DNA from 3 places in the Cytobacillus sp. QJM3NY_8 genome. Region 3 is predicted to be linked to each of the others. Evidence: predicted binding sites of a transcription regulator. Region 3 holds the regulator's gene; each other region holds the start of a gene.

Region 1 (3,281 bases), 2.6 Mb from region 3:
TTGTTTCACTGATGGCTTTTTCCATGCTGTCAGTGATCCGGTCTGCGTACATAATGACATGGCCATTCGCATTACGCGCTGCACGTCCAATCGTCTGGATGAGTGAACGTTCCGAACGGAGGAAACCTTCCTTATCAGCATCAAGTATAGTAACGAGAGACACTTCCGGTATATCAAGTCCTTCCCTTAGAAGGTTGATTCCGACTAACACATCGTATTTACCTAGACGAAGCTCTCTGATAATCTCAATCCGCTCAAGCGTTTTTACCTCTGAGTGCAGATACTGCACTTTAATGCCGATTTCTTTTAAGTAGTCTGTCAAGTCCTCAGACATTTTCTTTGTTAATGTAGTGATAAGAACACGTTCATTTTTCTGAATGCGATCCTGGATTTCACCGATAAGGTCATCAATTTGCCCTTCGATTGGACGGACATCAATAGTAGGATCAAGCAAACCGGTAGGGCGGATAATTTGCTCAATCATTTCCGGTGTATGCTCAAGCTCATAAGGGCCAGGTGTTGCCGAAACAAAGACAGCCTGTTTCACATGCTTTTCGAACTCAGTAAACGTAAGCGGCCTGTTATCCATGGCTGAAGGCAAACGGAAGCCATGGTCCACAAGCACGGATTTCCTTGCCTGGTCACCATTGAACATACCGCGGATTTGCGGCAGAGTTACGTGCGACTCATCAATCACAATTAGAAAGTCTTCCGGAAAATAATCCAGAAGGGTATACGGTGTTGAACCAGGCGGCCTTAATGTAAGGTGGCGGGAGTAGTTTTCTATGCCGGAACAAAAACCCATCTCCCTCATCATCTCTAGGTCATAGCGGGTCCGCTGCTCGAGGCGCTGGGCTTCAAGCAGCTTATCGTTTTCTCTTAATTCAGCAAGGCGCTCTTCCAGTTCTTTTTCAATGTTCTGGACGGCGATCCGCATTTTTTCTTCACGCGTTACGAAGTGGGATGCCGGGAAGATCGCAACGTGCTCACGTTCACCCATAATTTCTCCGGTGAGGGCATCTACTTCACGGATCCGGTCTATCTCATCCCCGAAAAACTCTACACGGATACAATGCTCATCCCGTGATGCCGGGAAAATCTCCACTACATCCCCGCGTACACGGAAGGTGCCGCGCTGGAAGTCGATATCATTGCGTTCATACTGAATGTCAACGAGCCTGTGAAGAAGCTGGTTCCTCTCAATCTCCATGCCGGTTCTGAGGGATAGCACCATTTCACTGTATTCTTCAGGAGAACCCAAACCATATATACAAGACACACTGGCAATTATAATGACATCTTTGCGCTCAAATAATGAAGAAGTCGCCGAGTGGCGGAGCTTATCAATTTCATCATTGATGCTTGCATCTTTTTCAATAAAGGTATCTGTAGAAGGCACATATGCCTCCGGCTGATAGTAGTCATAATAGCTGACAAAATACTCAACAGCATTGTTTGGAAAAAAGTCCTTAAATTCACTGTATAACTGTCCTGCAAGTGTCTTATTATGGGCAATGACAAGCGTCGGCTTGTTAACCTCTTGTATAACATTTGAAACCGTGAAGGTTTTTCCCGTTCCTGTTGCACCCAAAAGCGTCTGGTGCTTCTTGCCGGATTTAATTCCCTCCACAATTTTTTTGATTGCCCCAGGCTGATCGCCCTGAGGGGAATATTTTGAGACTAATTCAAATTGATCCTTCACCTATAAGCCTCCCGTTCAAATTACTTTTATCTATATATTAATCACAAACCAGCATTGAAAGAATTTAAGTTCCGGGATGCATGGCTGATTTGTCAGTTTTTTACTCAAAACTCATATCATCATTCTACCACAAAGAGCCTAAAACAAACCAACAATATGCGAACGGATATTCGTTTTTTATTTTTACAGGGAAAATATTGCTTGGGAAATATGCCGAATTATCAAGGGGGGTGTCGAAGCAAGGTTAATCAAACGTTTGATTAACCTCCTGAAATTAAATCAATCGTTTGATTGATATTAATTAATAGCTGATCTTACGCGGACATAAATACAGCTGAAATTTCATTATACAAAAAACCTGTCGATACGTTTGTTCGACAGGTTCCGCAAAAATTATTCCGCACTTGGCTTTGTTTTGGGCTTCAGTTTTTGAGCGTACCAAAACCCGACAGTCAATGAAAGTGCGTCTATAACAATCAAGGCAAATGAATTTGTATACCCTTTATAGACAGAAGCAGCAATCAGTCCCACCGTCAATATAAGCCCAATCACACGATTATAGCTTACTCTCGTAAAGAGCAAAACCAGCAAGCCGGGCAGCAGCAGAGCTGACAAGTATTTTAATGCCAACCAAAACACCTTCTTTTGTTTATTCACAATGATTCAGGGTTTCTAACATTAGAATATCTTTTCATAAGAAGATGTACAAGTTTTTTCAGTGTTATTCCCTATGTTCTATCACATAATAAGAAAAAGTACTTATTATGGAGGAATGCATCATGGCAAGAAGAAAAAGACGCCCGCTTGTGCCGGAATCAAGAGCGGCATTAGACCAGCTTAAAAATCAGGTAATGGCAAACCAGGGATACCATGTTGACAATGAAAATCCCGATGTCGTGAAATATGAAATTGCCGAGGAGGCCGGTGTGCCATTGAAGCCGGGATATAACGGCCGTCTTACATCCAAACAGGCAGGAACAGTGGGCGGGAAGATTGGCGGAAGTATGGTGAAGGAGCTTATTCGGATGGCACAGGAACGGATGAAGGAACAGTAGGTAATCGTGAACTTCGGGAAAAGAATGAGAAAATTGGGGAAACGCGGACTTAATTCACGGAAAATATTCAGCAAATTAAGGAAAGAAACCTCCAAATTGAGGAAAAGACTCACTAGAATAAGAAAAAGCTATCCCGCAAAGAGGATAGCTTTTGTTCTTATTCAGCGGCTTTCCGCTCTAAAAATTCCTGTTTAATGGATTTAAGCAGCTCCTGGTCTGTTACCAGCTGGAAGGCAGTGAGTGCGAGCCCTTTTGCCCCGGTTATCAGTGCTTCGTCTCCTTTTACAGATGCTGCAGCCTCACGAAACGGAACTGTATGGGCAACAAGATCATCTGCACCAATTTTAATATAAGGATGAATGGTTGGCACCACTTGGCTGATGTTGCCTGCATCCGTCGAGCCGATTCCATCTCTGTCCCCTTCAACGACCGTTTCTCCCAAGTCTTCAATCACTTCTTTAAACACTTGGTCATATGTCTTGTTTAACAGCAGGTTATCAACTTCATTTTGAAAAGCAATAACA
Region 2 (3,281 bases), 1.8 Mb from region 3:
AAATTATGTTATGGAATTTCGGTAATTTGTACGCATGGCAAATGCTGATATTTTAAGGGTAAAACAAGTTGGTTTATCTAAAGGGCATATGGACTGTATGACTTGGATGGCCTGCGGAAGTATATAAAAAAACAGCTTTATTTTATTTAAATATAGTGATTTAGGGGGATTGTTAAAATGGCAAATTGGAAGAATGGAATTGCAAAGCTTGTTATCCCGACACCTTTTCCTGTCGGTGACGTTAATGTATATGCAGTGAAAGGGGAAAAGCTGACTCTTGTTGATGCCGGCCCTAAAACGGATGAAGCATGGGAAGCCTTAAAATCCCAGCTTAAAGAGCTGAATTTAACTCCCGGTGATTTTGAACAGGTTGTCCTCACACATCATCATCCCGATCATGCCGGGCTGCTTGACTTTTTCCCTGATAATCTCGATTTGTTCGGGCACCGGGTTAACCAAAGGTGGCTGTCCCGGACGGACCAATTTCTAAAATTTCATGATGAATTTTACATAAAACTGTTCAATGAATTTGGGATTCCTGAAAGTTATTTTTCCTTTATAAATAAGATGAAAAAGACTCTGCGCTATTCCTGCAATCGTACTCTGACGGGCGAACTGGAGGAAGGCAGGCAGCCTGAAGGGCTGGACGATTGGACGGTAATGGAGACACCCGGGCATGCACAGAGCCATATAGGTTTGTTCAGGGAGAAAGATGGTGTATTTCTTGGAGGAGACCATTTGCTTGCACACATTTCTCCTAATCCCATCCTGGAGCCGCCGCTTCCCGGCAATACGGAACGGCCAAAGCCGCAGATTCAGTATAATGAGTCGCTGAAAAAGCTGCAGCAGCTTCCAATATCCCTTTTTTACTCTGGACATGGTGAGGATATTACAAATGTGAATGAGTTAATAAACGAAAGGCTTGGCCGGCAGCATGAGCGGGCAATGAAAGTAAAGGCATGGCTCGAGTCCGAATCGCTCACTGTTTTTGAAGTGTGCCGCCGCCTTTTTCCGAAAGTTTATGAGAAGGAGCTTTCCCTGACGATTTCCGAAACGGTCGCTCAGCTTGACTATTTACATTCAATAGGAGAGATTTATATAAATAAAGAGGAGGAAGCATTCTTGTATTCCGCATCAAAAGAGGTGGTTTGATTTGTCAGACAGATTAAAGAATAAAAATGTGATTATTACAGGTGCATCCGGAGGGATCGGGGCCCAGATGGCTGTCCTTTGTGCCGAGAGGGGAGCGAACCTTGTCCTTCTTGCCCGCAGTTTTGACAAATTGCAGGAACTGCAGGCAGATTTGCTGAGGCGTTTTTCAGTGGATGTTTACATACATAAACTTGATGTTTCGGACACTGACGAGGTCTCGGCTGTTTTTTCCGAGGTACTTGCCCGGTTTGATCATATAGATGTTCTTGTGAATAATGCCGGGTTCGGCGTTTTCCGGGAAGCGCATGAAGCAAACGTTGAAGAAATAAAGGGAATGTTTGATGTAAATGTAGTTGGTTTAATGGCTTGCACCAGCATGGTGCTACCGGTGATGAGGAAGCAGAGGAGCGGCCATATTATCAACATCGCCTCACAGGCGGGCAAAATTGCCACACCGAAATCCAGTGTCTATTCCGCAACCAAGCATGCTGTTCTTGGCTATACGAACAGCCTTCGGATGGAGCTGGCTGACAGCAATGTCTTTGTGACTGCTGTTAATCCCGGACCGATTGAGACAAACTTCTTCAATATTGCCGATGAAAAAGGCACATATGTGAAAAATGTCAGCAAATTTATGCTTAAGCCCGAATATGTTGCGCTCAAGGTAGTTAATGCAATGCTCCGGCCGGTCAGGGAAATTAATCTTCCTCGGTGGATGAATGCGGGAAGCATCGTCTATACACTTTTTCCAGGGCTTTTCGAAAAAATTGGAAAACGTGCATTCAATCAGAAATGAAAAGAAGCCGGAGCAATCGCTTTGGCTTCTTTTTCATTCAAAAATATGGTGAACCAGTAATATACCCGTATACCACATCATTTACTATTTCATGCAGCTCGCTGTCTGCTTCTTTATTTTTCTCCTCTATTACTTTATTGAATATCTCTGCAAATTCCCTGCTCTCAAACGAAATGGAATGGCTGTCCTCGTTATATTGCTTTAAACAGTTTTGAACCATTTTATATATCAGTTTTTTGTTCATTATTTTTGCACCTCAAGCTGATTATACTGGCTTCTGGTAATATCGGCACCTGGCAAAAGAACCTGTTTTAAGAAAAAACGCGTAAAATTTCCATTGAAACCGAACGCATATTCGCTTAATATAATGGGTATACATATATAGAACGGATGTTCTTGTTTGTTTTTATTGGATTCAGGAGATGCCGGCCAGCATAAGCAGGTACGGCGCCTTGCGCTTTTCTGAAGGAGGATGTCGATGTCATGGTTGATTACAGCGCAATGCCGAATAATCAAATTTTGTGTGTTGATATGAAGAGCTTTTATGCAAGCTGTTCTGCTGTCATGCTTGGTCTGGATCCTCTTGATTGCTATCTTGTAATTGCCGGGAATGTGGAACGGAAGGGCAGCGTTGTTCTGGCTGCCTCTCCGCGAATGAAAAAAGAGTTTGGGATAAAGACAGGGGCCCGGCTTTTTGAGGTTCCAAATGATCCGCGCATTAGAATTGAGGAGCCGAAAATGGCGACTTATTTAAGAATCTCCACTGAAATCACCAGGGTGTTTAACCGTTATGTCCCCAAGGAAGCCATCCATACCTACAGTGTCGATGAAAGTTTTATAAAAGTAGACGGTGCAGTGCATCTCTGGGGTGATGCCCAGACAATTGCCTGGAAAATAAAAGATGATATTGAACGGGAATTTCAGCTCCCCTGTGCCATAGGAATAGGGCCTAATTTGCTTATGTCAAAGCTCTGCCTGGATCTTGAGGCGAAAAAAAAGGGGGTTGCTGAATGGACGTACGAAGATGTGAAAGCAAAGCTGTGGAATGTATCCCCTTTAAGGGAAATGTGGGGCATCGGCCGCCGTGTTGAAAAGACATTGAATGGAATGGGGATTTTTACAGTTGGACAGCTTGCCCGCTATGATCTGGCTAAGCTTGAAAAAAAGTTTGGGATTATGGGCAATCAGCTCTATCACCATGCATGGGGTATTGATCTGTCGGAAATAGGGGCACCGATCATGGAAGGGCAGATCAGCTTTGGGAAAAGCCAGATTTTACTGAGGGATTATAAAGAGGAAAAGGAAATTAAGCATGTGGTCCTTGAGATGTGTG
Region 3 (3,281 bases):
TGGATTTTATGGGCATTTTTTCGGGAAAAAGAGAGTTCTGCCCGTTTGTTATTTGCAGCTTTTATAACGATGATAATCTCTACAACCATTGATGGATTAGGTGTTGACTTTGGTAAATGGGCCTATCCGATAAAGGTTATCCCAATACCAACGATCAGCTACTCATTTCGATATGGAACTGTTCCAGTAGCTATAATGTTATTAATTCAATTCAAACCAAATATTAATCCAGTAGTAAAGGCTGTATTGTTCGGTGGGTTTGGTGCTTTTGTAGGAATGCCTATCATGGCAATGCTGCACTTATATAAAAAAATCGATTGGGCCTTTACTTATTCCTTTTTTATCTTAGTTTCACTATACTTAATTGCCCATTGGTTTAGCAGAAGGAGCAGTTTTGAACAAATAGTTAAAGAGTAAAAAAAGCAGGATTTCGCCCGGCAATGGTCTGTATATATGTCTTGATCGCAAGTGCATCCCTGGGAGCAAGAACAGTACAAGTGCACTTATTAAGAAAATCCGAAATCCCCTGTTTGCTTGAGCAGGGGGGTTTTATAAAAATCAAATACAAAAACCCCGTTTCTAAGTGAACGAGGTTTTAACTAATTTGTATTTCCCTGCATCTCTATTCTTTATGTCTGATCTTTAGGAAATCGAGACATGTCAGCAGTGCATCTCCTCCAAATCCTGCAATCACCGCAAGGAGCACTACCTTTAAGGCAGAGTCAGGATCTGAAGATACGACCAAAAAAACAGCCGCTAAAGCCCCCATGATTACTTCTTCAAAGACCCCCAGATAGATGAATTTTTTTGTCCTTCTGGGTTTGACCATTTTGCCTTCTTTCCGAATATGTCCAACGACACCGACCAGCCCACCAATCAACAAAGCGAAGGTAATGTTCAAAAACATTTTTTCTTCACACTCCTAAAGTCGAGATTTTGGACAAGCGACCTTAGGTTGATTCTCGGTGTATTACCATTATATAGAAAGTGGCTATAAAATAATATGCATAAAAATACCGAATTTTCTGAATAATAAAATAGTCATACATGACTGTAACTTAGTACCAACAGAAAAGGTATCAGTTACTTTCGTATGATTTCGCTAATAGCATCAGGTAATAGGAACTGATAACCTTCTTAAAATTGGAAAAAATAAAAAGCAGGCAGTGGCTGCCTGCTTTTTATTATTCTATTAATGCATATGGCGGTATACACCTATAACTTTGCCAAGGATGGAAACATTTCGAAGGATGATAGGTTCCATTGTAGAGTTTTCCGGCTGAAGCCGGATATAGTCTTTTTCTTTAAAGAATCTTTTGACAGTTGCTTCATCTTCCTCTGTCATGGCAACCACGATATCTCCATTATTAGCAGTGCTCTGCTGTTTGACGATGACATAGTCGCCATCAAGGATTCCGGCTTCAATCATACTTTCACCCATGATTTCAAGCATGAATACATGCTCATCAGCTGGTGCCATTTTTTCTGGAAGCGGGAAGTATTCTTCAACATTTTCAATGGCTGTTATCGGCTGCCCTGCAGTTACTTTACCGACGATCGGAACATTGACTGCACTGACCTTATGGATGTGAGAAGACTCGTCCAGATCTAAAATTTCAATGGCGCGCGGTTTAGTAGGATCCCTGCGGATCAGCCCTTTGCTTTCAAGACGGGCGAGATGGCCGTGAACTGTTGAGCTTGAAGCCAGGCCGACTGCTTCCCCGATTTCCCTTACAGAAGGCGGATAGCCTCTCAATTTAACTTCCTCTTTAATAAACTCTAATATATCTTGCTGCCTTTTTGATAATTTCACCATCTTTACGCACCTCGTATGTTTTTGTTGTCTCAATTATAGCATCAATTACCATATGATACAAACATAAGTTCGAATTTTTATTGACACAAAACAAATGTTCGGTCTATAATAAAAACATCAAATACGAACATACATTCTTTTAGAGGTGGTATATCATGCTGAAAAAATTGTGGAAATCATATTCTTATGCTATTATTCTCTTCGTTTTAAGCCTGGCAGCATCGTTTATTATGCTCATTCAGATAGAGACACCTGATACGGAAAAGTTTGTGAAAGTCACTGTTGCAGAAGGTGACTCTTTATGGGAAATTGCTGAGAGTTTTTCGGCTGAACATTCGCTGTCTACAGATCAATTTATTAATTGGGTCGAACAAAATAATGAGATAGCGGCAGGCAGGATTTTTCCGGGCGATGAAATTGTTATTCCAGTAAAAGCACTGGATGACGAGCCTTATAAAGAGCTTGCCAGTTCAGACCTTTACGAATAAGGAGAAGTTATGAAAGCAATTATTTACTGCAGGGTTAGTACAACAAAGGATACTCAGGAAACGTCCCTTTCAAGACAGGAAGAAGAGCTGGTGAATCTGGCGAAAAAGCATGATTTTGAAGTAGTCAAGGTGATACGCGAACAGGCCAGTGGATATGACCTTGAAAGAGACGGTATATTGGAGCTTTTAGACTTAATTAAAGAAAAGGATATCAAGGTTGTCCTCATTCAGGATGAAACCAGGCTGGGGCGGGGTAATGCAAAGATAGCGATACTCCATTGCATCCTAAAGGAAGAAGTTCAGCTGTACAGCATTTCGAATAACGGCCAGCTCGAGCTTTCGGAATCAGATTCGATGGTGCTGAACATTGTGGGGATGGTAGAAGAATATCAGAGGAAGCTTCATAACATCAAAATTAGACGCGGCATGCAGCGGGCTGTTGATAAAGGATACCGCCCCGAGAAGAACTTAAGCAATCAGGGAGCAAATGGCGGCAGGGAAAGAATAGAGGTACCGATAGAGGAAATTGCCCGGCTAAGGAAAAACGAGTTAACATTTGCAGAGATTGCTGCAACACTCAGGGGCTTTGGCTATAATATCTCAAAAGCAACAGTCCATAGAAGGTATAAAGAGTATATGGAATCACTTGCTGAATAGAGCACTTTTCTTGTCAAAAGTGTTCTTTTTTAGTATGATGGCAGTTGAGTTTCAGATTGTTCCATATCTGAAGCTATTGTATAATAAAAACTTCTATTAGAACATCCAAAGGTAAACTTTTGATATAAAGGAGCTTTAATATATGCTGCCAAAACAAAAACTTGCCCGAATTAATGAACTGGCAAAGAAGGCAAAGGAATCAGGTTTAACAGAAGCAGAAGCAAAAGAACAGACTTCTCTCCGCAAAGAGTATTTGGAGACTTTTCGCTCTGGCATGCTGAACACGCTTAAAGGTGTTACAATCGTTGACCCGAAAGGAA

What was found. Region 3 encodes LexA, which represses DNA repair genes until DNA is damaged. Its sites were predicted from a motif close to CGAACATATGTTCG; they were not measured.
Region 1: uvrB (excinuclease ABC subunit UvrB) is a predicted target of LexA. The motif match lies at 1,862-1,875, and genes of this name have one in related genera.
Region 2: AC0VZ9_RS20240 (YqzH family protein) is a predicted target of LexA. The motif match lies at 2,293-2,306, and genes of this name have one in related genera.

The regions. Positions count from the first base shown of each region.
Region 1 covers NZ_CM149681.1:4,760,662-4,763,942, forward strand. Annotated here, with positions in the region: gene uvrB (excinuclease ABC subunit UvrB) at 1-1,702, opposite strand, end outside; gene AC0VZ9_RS24435 (DUF2198 family protein) at 2,096-2,332, opposite strand; gene AC0VZ9_RS24440 (alpha/beta-type small acid-soluble spore protein) at 2,482-2,757, shown strand; gene AC0VZ9_RS24445 (M20 family metallopeptidase) at 2,915-3,281, opposite strand, start outside.
Region 2 covers NZ_CM149681.1:3,922,608-3,925,888, reverse strand. Annotated here, with positions in the region: gene AC0VZ9_RS20250 (MBL fold metallo-hydrolase) at 178-1,152, shown strand; gene AC0VZ9_RS20245 (SDR family NAD(P)-dependent oxidoreductase) at 1,154-1,948, shown strand; gene AC0VZ9_RS20240 (YqzH family protein) at 1,986-2,192, opposite strand; gene AC0VZ9_RS20235 (Y-family DNA polymerase) at 2,432-3,281, shown strand, end outside.
Region 3 covers NZ_CM149681.1:2,089,524-2,092,804, forward strand. Annotated here, with positions in the region: gene AC0VZ9_RS10885 (CBO0543 family protein) at 1-417, shown strand, start outside; gene AC0VZ9_RS10890 (DUF4257 domain-containing protein) at 623-907, opposite strand; gene lexA (transcriptional repressor LexA) at 1,193-1,816, opposite strand; gene yneA (cell division suppressor protein YneA) at 1,972-2,304, shown strand; gene AC0VZ9_RS10905 (YneB family resolvase-like protein) at 2,314-2,961, shown strand; gene AC0VZ9_RS10910 (DUF896 domain-containing protein) at 3,104-3,281, shown strand, end outside.